Regions from separate parts of the Paenibacillus sp. Z6-24 genome, predicted to be linked through region 1. Evidence: predicted binding sites of a transcription regulator. Region 1 holds the regulator's gene; each other region holds the start of a gene.
The links. Region 1 encodes Rex, which represses fermentation and respiration genes when NADH is low (regulators of the CRP and FNR family bind a similar motif). Its sites were predicted from a motif close to TTGTGAAATATTTCACAA; they were not measured.
Positions count from the first base shown of each region.

Region 1 (5,361 bases):
TATATCATAACCATTTACTCCTATTTAAGGCAACTCTATGAACTTTTTTTACATATAAGAGATACTGTAAAATCTGAAATTGTATGCTTGTATTTATGCATGCGAATATTTTCGGTTTTTTTGTTATTTTGTTATTTTGTTATTTTGTCGAAGATGCTATACAGAAATCGTTTTTTTAACGGTAAGTTTAGAATATTAGCTAAAAATATCATTAGTCTGCATCTGGAAATAAATATCTTCTTTTTCCATATATGATGTGATCTAATCATTAATTAAAAAAGCTTATTACTATACTACTGCTTTTCGATCATCTGCTGCAAGTTTACCCAAGCTTTAGCCCCCTATACCGCTACACTACAGAATAGGGCAAAAACTGCAGGAAACGGTGTCCCAGTTCAAGCTGTAAGACAGAAAAAGTAATTCATAAAATCTACAAAAAAAGCGACCGTACAGGAGTTGGTACTCTCTGCGGTCGCTTTTTCTATAATTACACATACAATTAGCTCTTGTACACCCAGACCGGATCATTCATGATCCGGTCCTTGCTCTTCGTCCACTATTCTAGGTACCGATCAGAGTATTCGGCATTTCCATCGGTCCACCCAGCTTGGTGCCGTCACGGAAATTGTAGAATACATAATAATAATGATCCCCGGATTTGGCAAAAATCTGCCATGCATATTTGCCGTTGTATGAACCCGGTATGGCACGAACCACTTCAGCGCCCGGCAGATCCGTCTGTACCAGCTGCTTGGCCTGCTGAACGTTCATCGTTCCTGCTGTTTTCTCTACATGTACAGCATTGGCTCCCTGTACCGGAGTACCATCTTTGTTAAACTTGACCCAAACCATGACTTCCTGCTGCTGATCATTCTGTCCCTGTACGACCCAGTAGATCGATTTGTCATTCCAGACCGACTGGTATGTCCTTGTTAGTGACGTCAGATTCGCCTGCTTCTGGGCAATCTCCAACGCTTGCTGTTCATTGCTCCACGGCTTGGCCATAACATGCACATAGAACTGGTTCACGCACAGTACAATCAGACCTACTACCGTAATAATAATCGCTATCCACTTGCCACTTCCCAAATTTCGCAAGACACGCCATCCTTTCTGTTCAACTTCCGGTTAGCGTGTGAGCAAACCTTCAAAAGCAAGCTGTGCTTCACGGCGGATTTTCTCTTCATCCAGCGTCAGCGATACGCCATCCTTGATCAGCTGCTTGCCATCTACCCAGACATGCAGTACGTCCTTGGCACTCGCGGAATATACCGTATGAGAGATAAAGTCCGTAAACGGCAGGAAATGCGGCTGATCGATATTCAGAGAGGTAATGTCCGCTTTCATGCCTACCGCAAACACGCCTGTATTATCAAGGAATACGGATTTCGCACCATATTCGGTACCCATGCGCAAGGCTTCCAGTGCCGGTACCGCTGTAGGATCACCGGATACGCCTTTGTGAATCAGGGCTGCGAGACGCATTTCTTCGAACATATCCAGATTATTATTGCTGGCCGGTCCGTCGGTACCGAGCGATACGACTACGCCTGCACGCAGCAGATCCGGTACACGGGCTACGCCGCTCGCCAGCTTCAGGTTACTACCCGGGTTATGTGAAATGGTTGCTTTGTGGGCAGCCAGTGTCTGAATCTCTTCATCTGTCAGATGCACGGCATGTGCCAGCAGCGTCGGACGAGTGAATACACCGAGTTTCTCCAGGTGGGCTACCGGACGCAGACCGTAGTCACGTACGTTTTGCTCCACTTCAGCGATCGTCTCGGACATATGTGTATGCAGCGGCACATCGAGATCATGTGCGGCCTGAACGAATTTCTCGATAAATGCCGGCGGGCACGTATACGGCGCATGTGGAGACATCATCGTCGTAATGCGTCCGTTAGCTTGACCGTGCCAGTCGCGTACAAACTGTACCGCCTGATTCAGCTTCTCGTTTTGTTCTTCCTCCGAGCACAGACCGATAACACCGCGCATCAATACCGCTCGCATTCCCGACTGCTCGACCACTTCGGCCACGCGCTCGGAACGGTCATACATATCGAGGAAAGTAGTTGTACCGCCTTTGAGCATCTCCAGTACAGAGAGTGCTGTACCGGTATAGACATCATCACTCGTAAATTTGGCTTCCATCGGCCACATTTTCTCCTGCAGCCAGACCTGAAGGGCCAGATCGTCGCCATATCCGCGCAGCAAAGACATGGCCGCATGACCATGACTGTTAACCAGACCCGGAATGAAGAACTGGTGCCTGCCATCTACGATGGTCATTTCTTCCTGGTCAGCAGGCTCCTCCTCACCCAGATAGGTAATGATATCATTCTCGATGACCATATGGCCGTAGAGTACTGCTTTTTCTCCATGGGAAGCTGCAAATATCCCGTTTTTGATCATCCATTTACTCGGTGAGTTGTTCATTCGTCTCTAATTCCTTTCCATCTTCAAGGTAGTAGGCCAGACTAAGCAGATCGGTTGTAAAATCTGCCGTATGCACACGCACATGCGGTGGTGTCTTCAGAATAATCGGTGCAAAATTCAGAATGGCTTCGATGCCTGCTTCGATCAGCTGATCGGCAACACGCTGGGCTTCGGTATTGGGAACGGTAATGATGCCGACCCGAATATGTTTGGCTTGAACGGTCTCGGCCAGTTCATCAATCGGTTGCACAGTTAGTGTATTGATCTGTGTGCCTACCTTGGGCGTATACGAATCAAAGATCGCTACAATCTTCATCGTCTCCTGCAGATAGGCATTATAGTTGGAAAGCGCATGCCCCAGATTACCCGCTCCGATCAGCGCTACATTGATCTGCTGATCCAGTTTGAGGATATGACGGATCTTCTCGATCAGATAGGATACGTCATATCCGATTCCCTTTCGGCCAAAGTCACCGAAGTAAGCGAGATCCTTGCGAATCTGGGCCGGGTTCAGATCCAGCTTTTGCCCCAGTTCCTGCGAGGATACGGTCGGTACCTCGCGGGTGTGAAGCTCATTCAAGTATCTCAGGTAGACAGGTAATCTTCGCACGACCGCTTCTGATATTTTGTCGGATTTCATGCTTGCTCCCCCTCTTGATTTGCAGCATCCTTTTCGTTCTCACGATGGCTCAGCCATTCCGCAATACGGGGAACCATTTGCTGGGTAGGCATATGTTCCATTTTCGGACCGGGCAGCGAGTAGAGAAAATGCTTTCCGTAATACGACTCGATGACCCGGGTGTCATAAATCAGCACAATACCGCGGTCATTCGCTGTCCGGACCAGTCTGCCAAAGCCCTGTTTGAACCGGATAACTGCCTGTGGTACAGATAATTTCATAAATGGATTTTTCTTTTCTTTTTTGAGCCGTTCGCTTTTGGCTTCTACCAGCGGATGGTTTGGCGGCTGGAAAGGAAGTCGTACAATCGCCAGACAGGTCAGTGCCTCTCCGGGAATATCGACACCTTCCCAGAAGCTGCTCGTCCCTAGCAGTACGCAGGCCGGATGCTCCTGGAAGCGGCGGGTCAGCTTGGTTCGGCTGCCTCCATCCACACCCTGTCCGAATACAGCAATGTCACTCTGTGATAATTTCTCCTTCAGAGGCTCATACACCTGCTTGAGCATCCGGTAAGAAGTAAATAAGACAAGCATGCGTCCGCGCGTAGCCTCGGCAGCATCCGCCAGTGAATGGGCCAGCATGCTAACAAAATGCTCATCACCCACGCTGCCCTTGACGCTTGGGAAGTCTCTCGGGATCAATACGAGCGATTGCTCTCTATAGTTGAAAGGCGATTCCAGCATGGCGGTGTTCAGCTTGCCTTCCTGTTCGGCATCCTTTAGTCCCAGCTGCTCGATCATATACTGGAAATTTTTGTCGATCGACAGCGTCGCCGATGTCAGCACAATACTTTTCTTTTTGTCAAAGAAATGCTCCTTGAGCTGCTGGCTCACGTCGACAGGCACAGCATACATCTGAAGAGACTTGCTGCGATAGTTACCGTTGGCTTCGTACCAGTACACCGTATCCTCGCTGTCCAGCTTGATAAAGTGACGAAGATCGTCGCGTACACCGGTCAGATCCTTGAACAGTCCGGAGACATCTGTTACTAATCCGTCACTGTCCAGCACCTCGTCCGATTCCTTGATCTTGCTCATCACCTGCTCGCCTTTGCGGATAATCTGGCTGAGGCCGATATGAATCCGGTTCTCCAGCTCGGTGATCCCGGCCCATTCGTCCGGTTTCTTTTGCGGCAGCAGGCGAAGTGTGAACTGTGCAGCTTCACCGGGAGCCGCATCACTGCGCTGCGGCAGCAGGGCGAACAGCAGCTCACTGAGCTTGTCCCAGTCTTCCTTGACATCCGTCAATTCCGGGTACAGATTATCGATTGCAATGGCCCATTCCATACCGCGTTCACTGCCGGAAGATCCCAGCTGCTGACGCAAAATCGCCAGCTGGCCGGTCTTGCTGTCCTTGAACAGGCGAAGCATCGGATGAACCAATGTGAAATATTTCATGTGCATGCCCAGATGCTTACCGGCCACATCTTCCAGGTGATGGGCTTCATCAATAATCAGATGTTCATAGGCAGGCAGCAGCTGATGGCCAGCCTTGATATCCGTAAACAGCTTGGAATGATTGGTGATGACTACATCGGCTGCACCGGCTTCATGCTTGGCCCGGTGATAAAAGCATTGCCGGAACCATGGACAGGCGCGTCCAAGGCAGGAATCCGTATCGCTGGCGACCGTTTCCCAGAAATCGCCGCCCCGGTTACCCATATTCAGCTCTTCATCATCCCCGGTCTCGGTCGCTGTCAGCCAGACGATCATCTGTGCTGCAATCAGCACATCTTCCTTGGGACTCTGAAATTCCTTTGTATTTATTTTATGCTCAAATTTGCGCAGACACAAATAATGCTGGCGTCCCTTGAATACGGCAGCACGAAAAGCAAACGGAATGACCTGAGTAAGCAGCGGAACATCCCGTTCGCGCAGCTGTTCCTGCAAATTAATCGTATGCGTGCTGACCATGACTCTCTCGCTGTTTTTGACGCTATGGTAAATGGAAGGCAGCAGATAACCAAGCGACTTGCCGGTTCCTGTTCCTGCCTCGATCAGTAAATGCTTCTCATCCGTAAGCGCACGCACCACTTCATCAAACATATGATTCTGCGGCTCACGTTCTTCATAATCGGGCAGCAGCTTGCGCAGATTGTCCTTGACCTGCTCCAGGAACTCATCAAAGGAGACATCCGCAAGCGGCATGCCTTCGCGCGCTTCCTCTGCGGACGGGATATCCATCCAGTCGCCTACCTTGAGGGCCAGCTGACGGTAAAAGCGGTGCTCATCGAGATCCTGGGCAGG
Region 1 is NZ_CP096398.1:2,008,707-2,014,067, reverse strand. Features, by position in the region: gene M1D61_RS08905 (cell wall elongation regulator TseB-like domain-containing protein) at 562-1,098, opposite strand; gene M1D61_RS08900 (amidohydrolase) at 1,129-2,436, opposite strand; gene M1D61_RS08895 (redox-sensing transcriptional repressor Rex) at 2,417-3,076, opposite strand; gene dinG (ATP-dependent DNA helicase DinG) at 3,073-5,361, opposite strand, start outside.

Region 2 (5,361 bases), 1.4 Mb from region 1:
TACTGCCGGATAATTTGCTACTATTATATAAAGCGGCACAGCATACGGATCTGCTGCCGACTGAAAGGGATGGATGAACTATGGTGCGTTTGATGACGTCCAAGCTGGACATTGCCTATGAAGACCGTCTGATTGTGGAGGATTTGAATATCCAGATTCCACAGGGCCAGATTACTGCGCTGGTCGGTGCGAACGGATCGGGGAAATCCACGATTCTGAAGACGATGGCACGTATTATGCAGCCCAAAGCAGGTGCTGTTTTGCTCGACGGAAAATCAATCCATAAGCAATCTACCCGTGAAGTCGCCAAGCAGCTCGCGATTCTGCCGCAGACACCGACCGCTCCGGAAGGATTGACCGTGACCGAACTGGTCTCCTACGGACGTTTCCCTTACCAGAAGGGATTTGGCTCGATGAAGGCTGAAGACAGGGAAAAGATATCCTGGGCGATTGAAGCGACCGGCATGATGGACTTCCACGATCGTCCGATCGACCAGCTCTCCGGCGGTCAGCGCCAGCGCGCCTGGATCGCCATGTCGCTGGCACAGGATACGGAGATTCTGTTCCTCGACGAGCCGACAACCTATCTGGATATGGCGCATCAGCTGGAAGTGCTGCAGCTGCTGGAGAAGCTTAACGCCACCTCCGGCCGCAGCATTATCATGGTCGTGCATGACCTGAACCATGCTTCCCGCTATGCCCACCATATGATCGCGATCAAGCAGGGCAAAGCCGTCGCCGAAGGATCACCGGTCGAAGTCATGACTTGCGACGTTCTGCGAAACGTATTCGGCATCGAAGCTGATATCGTCGTCGACCCGCGCAGCGGCGTGCCTTTGTGTCTGCCGTACGCTCTTGCAGGCAATGTACAGGCTGCAGTAGCTGCCGAGCAGCAGGTACAGGAAGTCCGCCAGTACACCCAACTGCGCACCGCTGCCCAGAACTGAGTTACACACTATAACAAGAGAAAGCCGCTTCTACTCGGAACTCACCGAGTAGAAGCGGCTTTTTAATTCAATCCCTCTATCGAATGCAAAGAACTTCAATTTCGTCAAAGTATCTTTCACCCCAGTAGTGGATGAGGTGCAGCTATCCCAGTCAATACACTACATCACTATACAATTGTGAAATTATGAACAAAGTATGAACGTTACCAAAATCTCTTGTAATGTGATAAAAATCACAATATAATAAGACTACAAGGTGAAATGATTCACAAGCACAAAGCAGCATAGATTCATCCCATTCAAAGCCTGTGAATGAATCACCTGTTGTTGACCTAATCGCCTGATTATTATTTCATTTACACCCATGACCTGATAGACACAAGCTTCAACAAATACAGATTGACTCAGGAGGAAACAACCATGAAAGTAGCTGTTATTGGATGTACTCACGCCGGAACTTCCGCAATTGTGAACACTGCCAAATTATACCCGGATGCACAGATTACCGTATACGAACGTAATGACAATATCTCGTTCCTGTCCTGCGGGATTGCATTGTATGTAGGCGGTGTGGTAGAGGATGCACAGGGACTGTTCTACTCTTCGCCACAGCAGCTGGCCGAGCTGGGTGTCACTACCAAGATGCTGCATGAAGTGACCTCCGTTGATACCGATGCCAAGACGCTGACTGCACGCGATCTGAACACCGGTATTGAACTGACTGACACCTATGACAAACTGATCGTTACGACCGGTTCATGGCCGATCATTCCGAAGTTCGAAGGCATTGAGCTGGACAACATCGTCTTGTCCAAAAACTTTAACCATTCCAATACCATTATTGAAAAAGCCAAATCTGCCCGTAACATCGTCGTTGTCGGTGCCGGTTATATCGGTGTCGAGTTGGTCGAAGCATTCGAAATGAACGGCAAACAGGTGACTCTGATCGATGCGGAAGACCGTATCCTCAGCAAATACCTAGACCCTGAATTCACTGCCCGTACCGAACAGCTGCTGACCGACAAAGGCATCCAGCTCGCTCTCGGCGAGAAAGTCGTGAAGTTCGCAGGGGAAAACGGCAAAGTCAGCACTGTCGTAACCGATAAAGGCGAACATGCTGCCGATATGGTCATTCTCTGCATCGGCTTCCGCCCGCAAACCGAGCTGCTCACCGGTCAAGTGGACATGCTGCCAAACGGCGCGATCATCGTCGACAAGTATATGCAGACCAGCAAAAAAGACGTTTTTGCCGCTGGTGACAGCTGTGCGGTGTTCTACAATCCGACGGGTCAGCATGCGTATATCCCGCTTGCTACGAATGCAGTACGTATGGGTACACTGGTTGCCCGCAACCTGGTTACACCAACCAATGAGTACATGGGTACACAGGGTACATCGGGTATCAAGATCTATGAACAGAATATCGCTGGTACCGGCATGACCGAAGTGTCCGCCCGCCTGGCTGGTCTGGATGTAGAGACTTCCACGTTCAAGGATCACTACCGTCCGGAGTTTATGCCAACCCATGAGACCGTCACTTTGAAAGTGGTCTATGAAAAAGACAGCCGCCGGATTCTAGGCGCACAGATTATGTCTGAAGCGGATCTGACCCAGTCGATCAATACGATCTCGGTATGTATCCAGACCGGCATGACGGTGGATCAGCTGGCCTTTGTCGACTTCTTCTTCCAGCCGCATTACAACAAACCGTGGAACTACCTGAACAGTGTAGGTCTGCAGGCGCTGGCACCGGTCGAAGCCAAGCAGCCGGTTACCGTCTGAGCCAGTCATCCGTATTCCATCAATATCTTTGCGCTACTATGTGAAAGGTAACACAATGTCGCTTAATGGTTATTCCGGCGGTGGAGCAGAGCCTGCTCATCAGAGTTCATTCCATATGCAACCCGGCTGCTTCCGGCATCTGTATCCGGAAGCAGTGGCTCCGGCTCTCTGCCGTTAACATATATTCATGCTCCAGCGTAAGGATTGATCACAGGAGAAATGAATGATAAGGTTTCTCTCCAATCACGATTCACCGAACATCACGTTCACAAATGGTTAATTAAGCTTTCTTGTTTGCCCGTATGGTTTTTATGCCATACGGGCTTTTTTTATGCATATCGTGACATTTGTTACTTTTTTCACAAAATATATCCATTAAAATTGAAATATGAGAAATTGACCATAGATGAGGAGAGAACATATTATGGCTTATTACAAACCACAGCAGATTGCTATGAATACGATAGAGACAGGCGTGACCAAGGCACGCTCCAGCTGGACGCAGATGCTGGTGCTGGGCTTTCTCGCCGGAGCTTTTATCGCGATCGGGTTTCTGCTGGATATTCGTGTGATCGCCAATACCCCCGAATCCTGGGGCAGCTTTGCCAATTTTATAGGGGCGTCGCTGTTCCCGGTCGGTCTGGTGCTCGTACTGGTCGCGGGCGGTGAGCTGCTTACCGGTAATATGATGGCAGTGCCGCTGGCACGGATGGCCAAGCGCATCTCCACCATGGAGCTGGTACGCAATCTGTTTGCGATCACGGTAGCCAACCTGCTGGGCGCATTGTTTGTTGCTTATTTCTTTGGGCATATCGTCGGACTGACCGAGACCGGACCGTATCTGGCGAAGACAGTAGAGATGGCTGGTCATAAGCTGGAAGGGAATTTTCTGCAGATGTTCCTGTCCGGGATCGGCTGTAACTGGCTCGTCGCTCTGGCCGTCTGGCTCTCCTACAGCGCAGACAGCATTAGCGGCAAAATTCTGGGCATCTGGTTCCCAACCATGTCATTCGTCGCTATTGGCTTTCAGCACGTGGTAGCCAATATGTTCCTGATTCCTGCTGCTATCTTTGCAGGCTACTACTCCTGGGGCGAATATCTGATGAACTTTGTACCGGTCTGGCTCGGCAATCTGACCGGTGGCGCATTGTTCGTGGCCTGCGCGTATTTCACCGCTTATGTACGCCAGCCGAGAACAGCTGCACCAGCATCACATTCTGCAGGCGGTCATAGTGTGGAACAGCCAGCTGCTGCTGCAGGTATGAGTGCAGGAGCGGCTGTGTCGATGCCGCTGCAGCACAGCGAACAGGCTCACTGATCATTCGGTATCTGCAGTGCAGGAGCGAGCTGACACCTACAACAACGGATATACTCATTCAGACTTGATCCATACGTTTTTTGTCCCCAGCCCTTTCTCTATCGCAGAGGCAGGGCTTTTTGTTGATTGAAAAACCGACTTTTGGGTAATACATACACTACATACGCCAATAAGGCTCAAGAGGTGTAATCATGGAAAATGTAGATGAATTAGTGAGACGGCAGCAGGAGCTCGAGATGGAAGTAGAGCAGCTTCGCCGTCAACTGGATGATTGTCAGCAGGCTAGAACCCGTGTGGAAAAGGCCGCCAAAGATAAATCCAGTTTTATCGCCATGCTCAGCCACGAGGTCAGAACCCCGATGAACGGCATTCTGTCCATGACCGAGCTATTGCAGAAGACCCGGCTGGATGAAGAGCAGGACAGTTATGTACAGATCCTGCAGACCAGCAGTGACTCCCTGATGGCATTGGTAAATAACCTGCTTGATATTGGCAAGATGGAAGCCGGTAAAATGAAACTGAACAGGGACCCGTTTGATGTGATTAATACAATTGAGGATCTGACGTATGCGCTTGCTCCACGCGCTTTTGAAAAAGGAGTCGGAGTGCATCTGAATGTGCATTCGGATATTCCACTGTTTGTAATCGGCGATGCGCTCAAAGTCAGACAGATTATTATGAATTTACTGCAAAATTCCATTAAATTTACGCATACAGGAGATATTACAGTCTCTCTTTTTCTATTACCACCCATGCTGGATAACAAATTGACTGTAAAGATTGCCATTGAAGATACAGGTATAGGGATAGAAGATGGACAGCTGCAGCATATTTTCGAAGTGTACAGCCAGCTGAATCCGGAGCAGGAACATATTTATGGAGGTACTGGACTCGGGCTGTCGATCAGCAAGCACCTGGTCGAACTGATGGGCGGCGAGATCCGTCTGGAGAGTATGCATGGAATAGGTACCGAAGTGAGTATTATTCTTCATTTTGAGCAGTATACCGATCTGCCGTCGATTCCGTTTCAGGATGACATTTTGCAGGGAGTTCGCATTTTACTGCTGGATAGCAACGGGGAGAGTGTAGGCATTATCTCCGATATGCTTACTGAATGGGGAGCAGAGGTCACCACATCCTCGGGCATGGATGATCGTTTTTTTGATGAAATGTATCATCATGCCTATAATCTGATACTGATTGACCTGGAGATGATTGATCGGGAGCGCTGGATTCAGGACCGAATGAAAATCCAGAAGCAGTGTGTGTTTCTGCTGGCGCCGCTCGGGGAGAAGATCGATGGTGGATTCCGGG
Region 2 is NZ_CP096398.1:573,676-579,036, forward strand. Features, by position in the region: gene M1D61_RS02490 (ABC transporter ATP-binding protein) at 81-947, shown strand; gene M1D61_RS02495 (FAD-dependent oxidoreductase) at 1,368-2,729, shown strand; gene M1D61_RS02500 (formate/nitrite transporter family protein) at 3,154-4,047, shown strand; gene M1D61_RS02505 (ATP-binding protein) at 4,239-5,361, shown strand, end outside.
Region 2: the regulator Rex is predicted to act here: its motif matches at 3,077-3,094, upstream of M1D61_RS02500 (formate/nitrite transporter family protein).

Region 3 (5,361 bases), 1.4 Mb from region 1:
CTGATTTATAATCTGCTCGATGTACTAGAATCCCGTCTGACCCGGCTGCTGCGCCAGAGCATGGATCAGGGCGAGCTCTCCCTCTGCCTATCTGCGGAGGCAGCTTCCCAGGCATACATGACCTGCGCCGACGGTATCCTGATCGAGATGCTGTATGGACAGTCCCATCGCTCGGTGCAGCGGCTGAATACCATATGGCCGGTATACTGGCGGGGGATTCAGGCCGTTCATCAATAACGGGAAAATCAAAAATTAAAGACACACAGGATGTGCATTACAAAGGGGATGAACAAACATCATGAATCGCAACTGGTTATATGTATTTATCGGTGGATTGATAGAGGTCGTCTGGGTATCCGGCCTTAAACATGCCGGAACTGTCAGTGAATGGATACTGACAGCGGCAGGGATTACCCTCAGTTTTTATCTGATTATCAAAGCTTCCAATCGGCTGCCGGTTGGTACGGTCTATGCAGCATTTACCGGGATTGGTACCGGGGGAACCGTAGCTGCGGAGATGCTGATCTTTGGCGAGCCGTTCCAGTGGACCAAGCTGCTGCTGATTATGCTGCTGATGGCTGGCGTGATTGGATTGAAGCTTGTCACGGATAATGAAAGCAAAGTTGCAGAAAAGGCAGGTGAGGTCTGATGTACTGGTTAGCTCTTGTTATTGCAGGAGGATTTGAAGTGGTCGGTGTCATCAGGATGAACCGGCTTGTACGTCATAAATCCGTGTTAAACGTTATGCTGCTCATACTGGCTTTTGCAGGCAGCTTCTCCTGTCTCACCTATGCGATGAACGGTATTGCCATGGGCACCGCTTATGCGGTCTGGACAGGTATCGGTACGGTCGGGGGCGCAATTGTCGGCATGCTTATGTATAATGAAGCCAAAAGCGGCTGGCGCATCCTGTTTATAGCGATGATCATCGCTTCGGCCGTTGGGCTGAAACTGATCTCCTGAGCAGACCATGCAGACCATCCGTAACTCTCATTCAGAGGCGGTGGCTTCATGATTACGACAGTAACACTGAATGCAGCACTGGATATTATTTACCAGATTCCTTCCTTACAAATCAATCACGTTCACCGAACGGCCGGACTGACCCTGCCCGGCGGCAAAGGCGTCAATGCCGCCCGGGTCATCCGTCAGCTCGGAGAACCCGTAGCTGCCGCCGGATTCACGGCAGGCTATAACGGACAGAAAATGCAGCATCTGCTCGCTGCCGAACAGGTCGACTGCCATTTCACCGAGGCCGATGGCGAGACCCGGCTGGCGATTACGATTCTGGAACAGCAGGAACAGACACAGACAGAGCTTATTGAGCCGGGTCCGCTGGTCACGTCCGCACAGCTGGAGCAGCTGACCCGGCAGCTGGAGACACTCGCTCACAAGTCCGACTGGGTACTGTTCTCCGGCAGTCTGCCGCAGGGATGCCCGGACGATCTGTACGCCCGGCTGATCGGCATCGTACGCGACTGCGGTGCCCGGACAGCGCTCGATAGCAGCGGTGCAGCCCTGCATCATGGTATCGGAGCGGCACCGGATCTAATCAAGCCCAATGCCCAGGAAGCCTGCGATTGGGCCGGCATAACGACGGGCGGTCTGCCGCCTTCAGCGGAGCAGCTGCGGCAGGCTCTGACCGCCATGCTGGATCATGGTGCCGCGATGGCTGCCATTTCGCTCGGCGCTGATGGCGCGATAGCCGCCGAACGGGCGACCGGACGCTTTTACCGGGTCCGGGTGCCCGAGCTGCAGATTACGAGTGCACTGGGCAGCGGCGACGCGATGGCCGCCGGTATGGTAACGGCAGCCAGTCGGGGCGGGGCATTAAGCGATATGCTGCGCCTTGGTTCCGCCTGCGGCAGTGCCTGTGCGCTCCAGCCTGCGGCCGGTCTGATTGATCTGGACGATGTACAGCGCATCAGTACGAGTATACAAATAACCCCTGAGTCCTAGGCTCAGGGGTTATTTGTATGTGTGGCAAATCGTACATCCATAAAAAGTTCACCTGTATCATCATCCCGAATCACGAAGTTAATCTCATGAGGAACCAGTTCCCGCAGCGCATACTGCCGGGCCCAGTCCAGTGACGGAAATTCCCTGACCTGCTCGACTGACGTGACGACAATTTTGGACTTCAAACATCGGTACGTATGCAAGGCGGTATTCCCCCTTTAACTATCATTGGACAGGAAATGCAGGTTTGACGCCTGTTTCGACCCATTTGGCAGACAAAATCATTCTTTTAACAGAGAATAGATGATCGATATGGTGGTCTACCCGGATTATCGGAATAAATGCTGCTCGGCTGCGTACACACGCAGGTTATACAGATCTTCGATCAGATAGGCGGATGCAGTCTTTGCCCACATCTGGTAAAGGTTATGCTCCGCTGCCTTATTCAGCTCCCGGCAGAAAGACGGCACCCATGGCAGCAGGTAATTTTCCAGAAAATCCGTCTGTGCCTGGATCATCGCATTCTGCTCCAGCACATTGCCTTCGCTCTCGGCCATACGCTCGGCCAGCAGTGACATGAATTCCAGTTCGATCCCGACATGATCATCGGTCTCCTGATCCATTTTTTTGAAAGCAATGCCTGCCCGCGCATAGATCGAATTCAGTGTAGCTTCATAGCTCCAGCGCTCCTGAGCGCCGGGCAGATATTCCGCTGCACGAGGACGATGTGGCAGCCGCTGCTCCAGGAACAGCTGGTCATACTGCACACACTCATCATAAGCATATTGAATAATATTGGTCAGCGGTATATTCTCCAGCATATGGATTAACGGGTTGCTCTGTCCGGATAGAATCCGGATGCGTCCGGCTTCCTTGCGCCATTCAATTAACTTGGACAGCGTAGGACGCCGCTGCAGCATTTCACTCAGCAAACGATAGGTCATGACCCGGCTGTACAACCAATCTGTCTTCATGCATGTTTCCATCTTTACTGTCATGAGAATACACCCCTTGTGATATTATTCACTTATCATATGTCAGCGCTTGCAACTTAGCGACCAATTACAGAAATGAACAACTTGGCAGCGCAGTCTATCAACCAAGACAATCTGTTGGACAACGTATTTCCTACCTGTATTGTACCTGAATTGGGCAGAAATAGGGGGCAAATAGCCCTAAGTTCATAAAATAGCCATGTTTGCCGGCGGCTCTGCTCCTTCTGTCTATGCCAAGTATCATATTCACTGCAAAAAGTTGCGGCTATCCGCCATTTGAAGCGCCTGCTTGTACGCTTCAGGATCATTCATATTGTGCAGACACCAGGAGGACAGGTCCCCTTTCCCCTGTTCGTTATCCTGCTCCAGCAGCTGTTCCAGCGGCAGCTCTATCGCACGATGCTGATACAGCCAATCCATTACCTTGAGCTGCCCCTTTTGCAAGGCTGCCTCCAGCGAAGGACGGACACTGTAATGATATACGGCATACAGCGGATGCCGGCGTCCCTGATAGGTCGGTAGCACAGCCTGTACCGGCAGTCCATCCACTGCTGCCGTACGCGCCTTCTCCAGCAGCATTTCCAGCAGCCGCGTACTGGCAAAAGGCAGATCACAGGCACTGAGCACATACCACTGTGCATCCAGCGCATTCATCCCTGCATACAGTCCCGACAAAGGCCCCTGCCCGGGAAATCGGTCTGCAGCTATCGGCAGCTGCAAGAATTCATAGCTGCGGTCTTCGGCAGAAGCCAGGCACAGCTGGGGGACACAGCTCCCCAATGCTGCTGCGACCCGTTCAATCACGCTGCGCTCCCCGATCTTGAGCAGTGCCTTGTCTGTCCCCATCCTCCGGGACTGCCCACCTGCCAGAATAATGCCCGCTGTATCCTTATACATGATGTTTCCTCCTGTTCATGCTCACTCGCTCCCTGTCTGTTCACTTCTGTTCCTCCTAACCAGTATACTGCATCCTGATTCTCCCCGAACCTCTGCTGCTGTAACCCGGCAAGGAATTCACAGATTATTACGAAAAGGTGACAGCAGAGTAATGACGAATCCACCGTTAGATGAATTTGGCTCAAAATGGTTTGTATCCCCTTTCAACAAATGATACAGTGAACTAAAAGTTCTCGGAAAGGGTTGGCCCGCCATGCGTTCACATTCGTCTCAGCCTGCATTCTTCTCCCTTCGTTGGTATACTTTTTTCATATATGGAACGATGGTCATTTTCACAAGTTTCTTTCAGTTGTACCTGCAGGATATCGGGATGAGCCAGAGCCAGATTGGTGCACTGATGGCGATTGGTCCTTTTATCTCGCTATTTGCCAATCCGTTCTGGGGCTACTACAGCGACCGGCTGCAGAATACACGACTGATTCTGCTGATCATGATGACCGGTACCCTGCTGCTCGTGCAGATGGTATTCCAGGTACATAATTACACGCTTATTTATATGGTAATGGCCTGCTTCTTCTTTTTCCAGACACCGATGTTTGCCCAGACCAGTACGCTGATTCTGAATTATATCGACGGGACGCCATACAAGTTCGGCGGATTCCGGCTGTATGGATCGATAGGCTGGGCACTGACTGCGGTCGCGGCTGGTCCGGTGATCGACCATCTGGGCGTCTCCAGGATCGGGATCGTCTTTACCGTGCTGCTGTTGGTCGCGATTGGACTGATGCTGGTCATGCCTGCGCAGACCCGTTCACCGGGCGGAGCTGCCGCACTCAGCTGGCGAGCGCTGCGCCAGTTCAGCGGTAATGGATACTTTGTCGGCTTTATCGTCCTCGGGGTGCTTGTGTCCATTCCGAATATGATGAACAGTACCTTTCTCTCGCTGTATGTGATTGAACTGGGCGGCAGCAAAAGCATGGTCGGCTGGGCGGTATTTGCTTCATCGATTTTCGAAGCGGCATTGTTCCTGCTGTTTGACCGTTTCCTGAAGCGCCGAATTTCCTTTATGCTGGGCTGGCTGGCAATTGTGAGCATCCTGTTCACCCTGCGCTGGCTGCTGATGGCGGAAGCGGTCAGTCCGCTGCAGGTCGTATTTATCCAGCTGCTGCACGCAGTGACATTTGGCGGTTATTTCTATGTCGGCACCCAGCTGACCATGATGTTCGTACCGAATCAGTTCCGCAGCTCCGGTCAGGCGATCTATACGATGACCTGGAGCGGTCTGGCCGGAGTCATCGCCGGCTTCCTTGGCGGCTGGCTGTTCCAGAATTTTGGTTCGGAGCATATGTATCTGGTCGGCATGCTGCTGTCCTTTGCCGGAGCGGTTGGATTTATCCTGATGTGGCTCAATGTGCGGCGGACAGGCTATCAGCTGCCGGATGAAGAATAAACCGATTGAATCATCTGTAGCCAAATGTCAGATTGCTGTTGCGGATACCAGGAATATAGC
Region 3 is NZ_CP096398.1:589,471-594,831, reverse strand. Features, by position in the region: gene M1D61_RS02595 (TetR/AcrR family transcriptional regulator) at 1-237, shown strand, start outside; gene M1D61_RS02590 (DMT family transporter) at 299-649, shown strand; gene M1D61_RS02585 (DMT family transporter) at 649-963, shown strand; gene M1D61_RS02580 (1-phosphofructokinase family hexose kinase) at 1,012-1,959, shown strand; gene M1D61_RS02575 (hypothetical protein) at 1,962-2,162, opposite strand; gene M1D61_RS02570 (TorD/DmsD family molecular chaperone) at 2,289-2,957, opposite strand; gene mobA (molybdenum cofactor guanylyltransferase) at 3,201-3,851, opposite strand; gene M1D61_RS02560 (MFS transporter) at 4,105-5,301, shown strand.
Region 3: the regulator Rex is predicted to act here: its motif matches at 2,971-2,988, upstream of M1D61_RS02570 (TorD/DmsD family molecular chaperone).